3 regions of the Lentzea sp. NPDC020367 genome follow, and region 3 is predicted to be linked to each of the others. Evidence: riboswitches for the same ligand, from Rfam matches in the RefSeq annotation. Region 3 holds a riboswitch; each other region holds the start of a gene.

Region 1 (3,270 bases), on a different contig from region 3:
GAACAGGCGGTCGGCGAGGTTGCCGACGGCGCCGCCCAGCACCAGGCCGAGGCCGACGGCCCAGGTCTGCGAACGGAGGTTGCGCGAGATCCAGAGGATGAACCCGGCGACGCCCAGCGCGATCAGCGCGAGGATCCACGTCTGGCCCTCGGCCAGGCCGAACGCGGCGCCGGGGTTGCGGACGAACGTCAGGTAGAGCACGCCGCCGAAGAGCTTGATCGGGTCGGCGCCCTCGAGGAACGCCACGGACACGACCTTGGTGAGCACGTCCAGGGCCAGCACGACGCCCGCCAGGAGCGCGAGGACCTTCGTCTGGAGGTCCGGCAACGAGCCCGAGATCGAACCGGAGATCGAGAACTCGTCGTCGTCCTCGTCCGCCTTGGCGGGGGACTCGGCGGGTTTCCCCTCCGCCTTCTCCTCCGCGGCCGGCTCGACCACGATCGCGGGCGTCGCGACCGTCTCCGGCTCGCTGACCTGCGCTTCCACCGGCTTGTCAGCGACCTTGTCGGCCGCCTTCTCGGTGGCTTTCTCCGCGGCCTCGGCCTCGTCACTCACCAGGTCATTGTCCACTACAGGGACTACGCGAGGAACGGCGGCAGGGTTCGGTTGTCGTCCTGCGGAACCCAGCGGCCGTCGCGCTGCGCGTAGGTCCACTTCGGACCCTCGGTGACGAGAGTGCGCAGCGCCGCCACCAAACGGTCGACGTGCTCAGCCGTCGTGCCGAGGCCGATCGACGCACGCACGGCGCGTTCCTCGTGCGATCCGACCTGCTTGACCAGACGACCCACGATCACGTGCGCGCAGAACGCTCCGTCGCGCACACCGATGCCGTACTCGGCGGACAGCGCCGCCGCGAGGAAGCCCGCGTCGAAGCCGGAGATCGTGAAGCTCACGACGCCCACCTTGTCGGCGTCGGTCAGGATCGCGAGCTCGCGCAGGCCGGGGATCGCGCGCAGGCCGTCCTGCAGGCGCGTCAGCAGTTCCTGCTCGTGCGCGACGGTCTGCTCCCAGTGCCGCGACAGGATCTCGCAGGCCGCGGCCAGCGCGTGCACGCCGACGACGTTCGGGCTGCCGGCCTCGTGCCGCTCGGGCACCGCGGACCAGGCCACGCCGAGACGGTCGCCGTGGTCGGTCACCTTCGAGGTCGCGCCGCCGCCGACGAGGTACGGCTGGGCCTGCTGCAACCAGTCCGCGCGGCCGACCAGCACACCGGCACCGAACGGCGCGTAGATCTTGTGGCCGGAGAACGCGATGTAGTCGACGCCCAGCTCACGGGCGTTGATCGGGCGGTGCGGGGCGAGCTGGGCTGCGTCGAGCGCGATCCGCGCGCCGTGCCGGCGGGCGACCTTCGCGAGCTCGGCGACCGGCCACAGCTCCCCCGTGACGTTGGACGCCCCGGTGACGATCACGAGCCGAGGACCGACCGGGGCGGCGGCCAACGCCCGGTCCAGTGCGACAACAGCAGCACCGGACGAAGACGGAGCGGGAACACGCTGAACGTTCGGACCGCGCCACGGCAGCAGCGCCGCGTGGTGCTCGCTGTCGAACAGGACGACGGCGGTGTTCCTGGGAACGCTGCGCGCCAACAGGTTCAGCGAATCGGTGGTGTTGCGGGTGAAGACGACGGTGTCGGAGGAGTGCGCCCCGACGAACCGGCGGATGCGGTCGCGGGCCTGCTCGTAGACGCGGGTCGAGACCTGCGAGGCGAACCCGGCGCCGCGGTGCACGCTGGCGTACCAGGGCAGCAGCTCGTCGACGGCGTCGCGCACTTCCTGAAGACAGGGTGCCGATGCCGCGTGGTCGAGGTTGGCGTAGGTGACGCGCTCTCCGGTGACGAGCGGAACCCGCAGGTCAGCGCCGACGACAGCCGGAACGGCGGTGGTGGTTCCAGGGGTGATCGCGAGCGTCATCGAGCTGCCTCCGAGGCCAGGGGCCCCGTTGTGCGAAGGCCCGCGCTTGACCGGCGCCCCACGCGCCGGACCAGGTCCTCACCAAGGGCACCCCACCGCGGTTGGAGGGTTGCCGGCCAGCAAGCTTGGGCTTGACGCTGGCTCTCATGACCTGCCGACGACGTTAGCGGAGGCCGCCGCGCCCGTCGACACCTGATTCAGATGCTGGGAAGCGTCGGTGACCGACTAATCGCCGGTCTCGCCCTTCCACCGTGCGTAGCGACCGGCGCGGTCGACGGCACGAACGCGCCGCTCAGCGGCATCGCGCGCTTCCTCGGTGGTGACGATGAGCAACTGGTCGTCGGTCTGCAGCCGGGTCGTCGGTTGTGGCGTGAAACTCTTTCCCGAGCGCACCACGAGGCTGACTGTGGCGCCGACGGGCAGCCGCAGTTCGGTCATGTAGACGCCGTGCAGCTTCGACCCGCGCTGGATGTGCACCTGCAGCAGTTCGGCGCCCAGCTCGTCGAGCGGCGAGGAGTCGACCTGGACCTCCTGCGCCTCGCCCGCCTTCACCAGCCCGAGGCGCCGGGCGAGGAACGGCAACGTCGTGCCCTGCACCACCGTCAGCACGATGACCAGCACGAACACCACGTCGACCAGTTCGCGTGCGCCCTCGACCCCCTGGATCAACGGGATCAGCGCGAACACGATCGGCACCGCGCCACGCAACCCGGACCAGGACAGGAAGGCCTGTTCGCGCCACGGCACCTTGAACGGCAGCGAGGACAGGATCACCGACAGCGGCCGGGCCACGAACGTCAGCACCACGCCCGCGACCAGCGCGGGGAACAGCACGTCGAGCAGCCGCGACGGCGAGGCGTAGAGGCCGAGCAGCACGAAGAGCCCGATCTGGGCGAGCCAGCCGAGACCTTCGGCGAACGAGAGGGTGTCGGCGCGGTGCGGCAGGCGGGCGTTGCCCAGCACCAGCGCGGCGACGTACGTGGCGAGGAATCCGGACGCGTGCGCGAGGTCGCCGGCCGTGTAGGCCATGACGCACACCGCCACGGTGGCGAGCGGGTACAGACCGGTGGAGGGCAGTGCCGCGCGTCTGAGCCCGGCCCCGCCGAGATACCCCAGTGCGACGCCGATGAGCGCGCCCACGCCCAGTTCGTAGATCACCAGCAGTGGCGCGGTCCACGAGATCGCGTCCGACGAGGCCAGCAGCACGACGGCGATGTAGACCGGCGCGTCGTTGAGGCCGGACTCCAGTTCGAGCGCGCCCGTGAGCCGCGGCCCCACACCTAACGAGCGCAGGACGCTGAACACGGCGGCCGCGTCGGTGGACGACAGCACCGCGCCCCACAGCAACGCCATCCGCCAG
Region 2 (3,270 bases), on a different contig from region 3:
GACGTTTGGCACGACTACCACTACAACGCCCTTAAGGCGGAAGCCCCGTGGCCGCAACGGATCGTGGCGTGGCGCGCGAACGTGGAACCGGTCGGCCCGCACGTCGTAGAAGGCCTGCAACGTTTCCCGCGCACAGGTTGGCTCAGGACGGACGCGATCTCCTTGTGAGCCACCGTGTTCAGTGATGGTGGCCGGGAACCGATCGCCACGTGAGGTGAACCTGAGCGAGCTGCGCAGGGTCGCCGTTGACGCCGAACACCGCGTCGTCGCCAGCATCGCAGGGAGCGATCATGCACAACGCGGTTCGGGGACGCGGGCGCGTCCCCGAACCGAGAGGGAGGTGACTAACGAGGTGAAGAACCCAGTGCCTTGATGACAGCCTCGGCGGACGGCGGGACCGTCGCGCGCGGGCCGATCGTGTCGCCGAGCGCGTCGAGGGTCTTGAGGCCGTCGCCGGTGATCAGCAGCACGGTCTCGGCGTCCGGGTCGAGCTGGCCCGACTCGAACAGCTTCTTCGCCGTCGCGACGGTCACGCCGCCGGCGGTCTCGGCGAAGATGCCCTCGGTGCGGGCGAGCAGCTTGATGCCCTCGACGACCTCTTCGTCGGTGACGTCGTCGATGGCGCCGTTGGTGCGGCGCACGGCGTCGAGCACGTACGGGCCGTCGGCCGGGGCGCCGATCGCCAGCGAGCGGGCGATCGTGTCCGGGCGGACCGGGCGGATGACGTCGTGGCCCGCCTTGAAGGCGGCCGAGATCGGGGAGCAGCCGGTGGCCTGCGCGCCGAACACCTTGTACGGCGTGGCTTCGACCAGGTCGAGCTGGCCGAGTTCGCGGAACGCCTTGTCGACCTTGGTGAGCTGCGAGCCGGACGCGATCGGCACGACGATCTGGTCGGGCAGGCGCCAGCCGAGCTGTTCGGCGACCTCGTAGCCGAGCGTCTTCGAGCCTTCCGCGTAGTACGGGCGGACGTTGACGTTCACGAACGCCCAGTCCTCGTTCTCCGCGGCGAGTTCCTGGGCGAGGCGGTTGACGTCGTCGTAGTTGCCGTCGACGGCGATCAGGTCGCCTTCGTACACCGCGCTCATGAGGATCTTGGCGCGCTCGAGGTTGGAGGGAACGAGAACGACCGACTTCCAGCCCGCACGGGCGGCGGCCGCCGCGACGGCGTTGGCCAGGTTGCCGGTGGACGGGCAGGCCAGCACCTTGAAGCCGAGTTCACGGGCGGCGGCGAGCGCGACGCCGACGACGCGGTCCTTGAACGAGTGGGTGGGGTTGCCGGTGTCGTCCTTCACCCAGATCTTGCGGACGCCCAGGGCCTTGGCGAGGTTGTGCGCCTCGACCAGGCGGGTGCCGCCGGGATCGGTGTTCGGGTGCTGTTCCACAGTGGACGGAACAGGGAGAAGGCCGCGGTAGCGCCAGATCGACCTGGGGCCGGCCTCGATGTCCTCGCGCCGGATCTTCCCGAAGTCGTAGGCCACTTCCAGCGGCCCGAAACACTCGAGACAGGCGTACTCAGGAGCGAGAGGGGTTTCATTTCCGCACTCACGGCACAGCAGTGCCCGGGCGGGGCCGAGGTCGAACTTGGTGCTCGTAGGCACAGAGACAGCAGTCATCGCGAGGTATCTCCTCATCTTTCCCGCGAAATCGAACGGGTCGGAATTGGCACCGTGATCGTCTTCTACGCGCAGTTCTGCGCATAGCGGTGACGCCGGTTGCCGGGGCTTCGTCGGGCCGTTCCCTCTGCCCCTCTGGATGAGCGGTGTTCAGTTGTGGCTACCAACCTACGGCACCTGTCCGTTGGTCAGCCACCATCGTCCACGATTCGGGACGTGGGAAGATGCGGAGCGTGAGCGCACCGGAGTCACTGCACCTCGTCATCGGCGAGGAGGAGTTGCTGGTCGAACGTGCTGTTCGGGCGGCTCTCGAGGCTGCCCGCGAGGTCGATTCGACCGCCGATCTGACCCGCGTCCAGGTGACTGATCTCACGGCTCCGGAGCTGGCCGAACTGGTGAGCCCGTCGCTGTTCGCGGAGGGTCGCGTGATCGTCCTGCAGAACGGCCAGGACATCAGCAAGGAGGTCGCCGACACGGTGCTCTCCTACGTCAAGGCGCCCGCGGACGGGGTCACGCTCGTCGTCGTGCACACGGGCGGTGGTCGCAGCAAGGCGGCCAAGGACCTGCCCGGACAGCTCAAGAAGGCCGGTGCCGCGGTCACGGAGTGCGCCAAGGTCACCAAGTCCGGTGAGCGCGAGGCGTTCGTGCGCAACGAGGTGCGGCGGGCGGGCGGCAAGATCGACCCGGAGGCCGTCGCCACGCTCATCGACGCCGTGGGCACGAACCTGCGCGAACTCGCCGCGGCCTCGTCGCAGCTCGTCTCCGACACCGACGGCAAGGTGACGGTCGAGGAGATCCGCCGCTACCACCAGGGCAAGGCCGAGGTGACGGGGTTCGCCGTCGCGGAGAAGGCCGTCGTCGGTGACCGGGCGGGCGCCATGGAGGCGTTGCGCTGGGCCATGCAGCTCGGCGTGCCGCACGTGCTGGTCGCGGACGCGCTGGCGGACGCGGTGCGCACGGTCGCGCGGGTGACCGCCGTGGGGCGGGCCGACCCGTTCAGCCTGGCCGGGCCGCTCGGCATGCCGCCGTGGAAGATCAAGAAGGCGCAGGCCCAGTCGCGCGGCTGGGACCAGGCCGGGCTCGCCGACGCGATGCAGGTGGTCGCGGGGCTCAACGCCGACGTGAAGGGTGTGGCGGCCGACGCCGACTACGCGCTGGAACGTGCCGTGCTCCGGATCGTGGCCGCGCACAGCCGCCGCTGATCCCAAGAGATCACCGCGGGCGTGGGATCCCGATCAGGTACTGGGCGCCGGTGAAGCCGGGTTCGACGCCGATCGTCCACGCGAACGACTCGGTGCCGTCCAGGCCGTCGACCATCCGCCGCAGTTCCGCGCGCCCGTACATGCGCAGGAACGACACGACGCTGTCCCAGAACATCATGAACGGCAGCACCGGCACGACGTAGGTCAGTGCCAGCCGCAGCAGGTAGCGCGGCAGGGGATTGCGCTGGAACGGCGCCGCCAGCAGCACGGCCAGCGTGAGGAAGAACGGGAAGACCAGCACGTAGAGCCACGACCGCCTGGTGTCCACGACGACCATCGGCTGCCGGGTGTCGACGGCGTTCTGCAGCATGCGCGTGGCCAGCGCGGGCGGGAAGTGGTGGAAGGCGCCGTAGATGGTCCGCGTCCCTTCCAACCGGCAGTCCGTGGCGTCGACC
Region 3 (3,270 bases):
CGGCCATCGCCGAGTACCCGATCAGGGCGATCACGGTGACGCCGATGGCGTTGATCAGCGCGGGCAGCGACTCGCGGATCAGCACGCTGCGCACGATCCGCAACGTCGAGGCGCCGGTCGTGATCGCGGCCTCGACCACGGTCACGTGCACCTCGGACAGGATGTTCTGCACGAGCCGCCCCACGAACGGGATCGCTCCCACGGCCAGCGGCACGATGACCGCCGTGCTGCCGATGGAGCCGCCGACGATGAGGCGGGTGACCGACGTCAGCGCGACGAGCAGCACGATGAACGGCATCGCGCGGCCCAGGTCGGTGACGAAGCTCAGGACCCTGTGCACCGCGGCGTTCGGCCGCAGCCCACCCTTGGCGGTGAGCTGCAACCAGACACCTACGGGAACTCCGAGAACGGTGGCGATGACGGTCGAGACGCCGACCATGTACAGCGTCTCGCCGGTTGCTTCGAGGAGGAACGAGAAAACGTCGGACCAGGGTGTTGCAGACCTCACGCAGCTACTCCCTGCGGGCCCTTCAGGGACCTCTGCACCGAGCCGCCGGCCTCGCCGATCCACTCCAGAGCGGAGTCCGAGCGCTCGCCGTTCAGGCCGAGCCGGAACCGCGCGACCGGGGTCTCGCCCAGTCGCGTGAGGCCGCCACCGACGATGTTCAGCTCGACGCCGAACCGGTGGGAGACCTCGGGAAGCAGGGCACCGACCGCGGCGAACCCGACGAGCACGACGTCCGCGACGCGGTCGTAGCTGCTCTCGTTGATCGGGTTCAGGTCGACGGCGGGCAGCAGCGCACTGCTCGTGCGGCTCGCGACGTCGTTGACCAGGTCCAGCACCTTGCCGTGCTCGACGACGCGGCCCTGCTCCAGCACAGCGACGTCATCGCAGATCTTGCGGACCACGCCCATGTCGTGCGTGACAACGAGAACGGTCACACCCAGCTCGGCGCGCGCACGGTCGAGCACGGTCAGCACGGAACCGGTGGTCTCCGGGTCCAGCGCGCTGGTCGGCTCGTCGGCGAGCAGCACGGACGGATTGGCAGCGAGGGCGCGTGCCACGGCGATGCGCTGACGCTGCCCGCCGGACAGCTGGTCGGGGTACGAGCCGGCCTTGTCGGTCAGCCCGACGAGGTCCAGCAGCTCGCCCACCCGGGTGCGGCGCTGCGGTCCGGGAACGCCGGCGGACTCCAGCGGCAGTGCGATGTTGCCGGCGGCCGTGCGCTGACGGAGAAGCGAATCCCCTTGCGGCACAACGCCGATCTGGCGGCGGGCGGCACGCAGGGCCGACCCGTCGAGGCTGGTGATGTCGGTGCCGTCGACGCGGATCGCACCCGAGTCGGGGCGCTCGAGCAGCGCGACGCAGCGGGCGAGCGTCGACTTGCCGGCGCCACTCGGGCCGACGACACCGAGCACGGTTCCGGCTTCGACGTCGAGGGTCACGCCGTTGAGGGCACTGACGCCCTGGAAGGACTTGGTGAGGTTTTCGACGGTGATCATGTCTGCTCCACGGCTGCGCGCGACGGCACACTGTCCGATTGAGACGGACGTGCGCGGTCAGAATTTCTGCTCAGGTGTGTGCGCCACTCGTGACTGAGTGCGCGTCAAAGGACTTTTAGAAGGCGCCTTAGACGAGGTGGCGACGACATGCAGAAGACGAGCGACGGCACTGGTCGATGACTCGACGGCGCGTCAGCATTCGCACGGTACCCATGGTGCTCCTCCATCGGTCCTGGCGTTAGCACCTGCCCGCATCCAGCGGGTGGTTGCTGCGACGTCGTAGAGCCAGGTCTCTCAGTCGCTCCGGATGGCAAGTAGCAGTCAACCGGACGGACGTTCGGTTGCGCAAGCCAGAATCCGATTCGTTCGACAGATCACACTGTTGGCCGAAGGATCCCCGGCCTAGACCTCGGCGATCCGGATGAAGTCGATCACGCTCAGCTGCTCGCCTCTTTGCTGGGGATCCACACCGGCTTTGGCGAGCAGTTCGTCAATGTTTCCCGGGTTGCCGGCCCAGCCCTTCAACGCCGCCCGCAGCGTCTTGCGGCGCTGCGCGAAAGCGGCGTCGACGATCGAGAAGAGCTTCTTCCGATCCACTGTGGACAGCGGCTTTTCGTGGCGCTGGAACCACACCAGGCCCGAGTCGACGTTGGGCGCGGGCCAGAAGACGTTCTTGCCGATGGAGCCGGCCTTCTTGGACTCCGCGTACCAGGCGAGCTTCACGCTGGGGACGCCGTAGATCTTGTTGCCGGGCTTCGCCGCCATCCGGTCGGCCACCTCGGCCTGGACCATGACCAGGCCCTTCTGGAGGCTCGGGAGTTCGGCCAAGAGGTGGAGCACCACCGGGACCGCGACGTTGTACGGGAGGTTCGCGACGATCGCCGTGGGTTGGACCGGCAGGTCTTCTTGGGTGACTTTCATGGCGTCCTTGAGGACGACGTGGAGCTTGCCCGCGTTGTCCGGGTCCATCTCGCCGACCGTCTGCGGCAGCCGCTGCGCCAGCGGCGGGTCGATCTCGACCGCGACGACCTGCCTGGCGACGGGCAGCAGGGCGAGCGTCAGGGAGCCGAGGCCGGGGCCGACCTCCAGGACCACGTCGTCCTCCGTCAACCCGGCGGCGGCGACGATCTTGCGGACCGTGTTCGGGTCGTGCACGAAGTTCTGGCCGAGCTTCTTGGTCGGGCGGATGCCCAGCTCTTCAGCCAGACGACGAACTTCGGCAGGTCCCAGCAGGCTCACCGGTGCATTCTCGCAGGCTCACCCGTGGAGGGACGGGCTGGGACCGCGGGGCCGGGGGGCGGGTCGGCTTGCGTTGGCTTGTCGCGTTCCAGCGGGGTGGTCGCCTGGCGGGCGGGTGGTCGCCTTGCGAGGGTGGCCGGGCGGGCAGTACCGAGCCGGTGCCAGTCATCGCCGCTTCGCGACGATCGCGATTGGGGCTTGACCTTGAGCCTCTGGCGGGATGCTTGACGGCCGGAAAAGGCCGGGCTGAAAAGCGCCCGGCCGTGCCCATGAGGGGAGCATCCCGCCCACTCAAGGTCAAGCCCCAATCGCCGGGTTGGTTGCGTCATCACCGCTTGACCGGCAGGCCCAGGTTCACACGCCTCGGCTTCGCCATTGCCGTTGGCGGCAGGGGTGCTCGGCTTCGCCGTTGCCTTGGGCGTGCGGAGAGACGGCTCGGCTTCGCCATTGCCGTTGACGGCCGGGCCCTGCCCGAGCCTCAACCACCGATCGCCCACCCCGGCTCCGACCACGTCACCCGACCTCACC

The links. Region 3 has a riboswitch for S-adenosylmethionine ahead of ACH413_RS39630 (methionine ABC transporter ATP-binding protein). Riboswitches for the same ligand answer to the same signal wherever they lie in the genome.
Region 1: it holds a riboswitch for S-adenosylmethionine, as region 3 does, so the genes downstream of both, ACH413_RS13505 (aminotransferase class V-fold PLP-dependent enzyme) here and ACH413_RS39630 (methionine ABC transporter ATP-binding protein) in region 3, are expected to answer to the same signal.
Region 2: it holds a riboswitch for S-adenosylmethionine, as region 3 does, so the genes downstream of both, thrC (threonine synthase) here and ACH413_RS39630 (methionine ABC transporter ATP-binding protein) in region 3, are expected to answer to the same signal.

What each region holds. Positions count from the first base shown of each region.
Region 1 is NZ_JBIRVV010000003.1:253,426-256,695, forward strand. Features, by position in the region: gene lspA (signal peptidase II) at 1-555, opposite strand, end outside; gene ACH413_RS13505 (aminotransferase class V-fold PLP-dependent enzyme) at 579-1,910, opposite strand; SAM riboswitch class IV at 1,948-2,062, opposite strand; gene ACH413_RS13510 (potassium/proton antiporter) at 2,136-3,270, opposite strand, start outside.
Region 2 is NZ_JBIRVV010000014.1:180,087-183,356, forward strand. Features, by position in the region: gene ACH413_RS39525 (DNA internalization-related competence protein ComEC/Rec2) at 1-35, shown strand, start outside; gene thrC (threonine synthase) at 345-1,613, opposite strand; SAM riboswitch class I at 1,625-1,759, opposite strand; gene holA (DNA polymerase III subunit delta) at 1,838-2,815, shown strand; gene ACH413_RS39540 (hypothetical protein) at 2,826-3,270, opposite strand, start outside.
Region 3 is NZ_JBIRVV010000015.1:9,367-12,636, forward strand. Features, by position in the region: gene ACH413_RS39625 (methionine ABC transporter permease) at 1-508, opposite strand, end outside; gene ACH413_RS39630 (methionine ABC transporter ATP-binding protein) at 505-1,503, opposite strand; SAM riboswitch class I at 1,724-1,817, opposite strand; gene rsmA (16S rRNA (adenine(1518)-N(6)/adenine(1519)-N(6))-dimethyltransferase RsmA) at 1,906-2,736, opposite strand.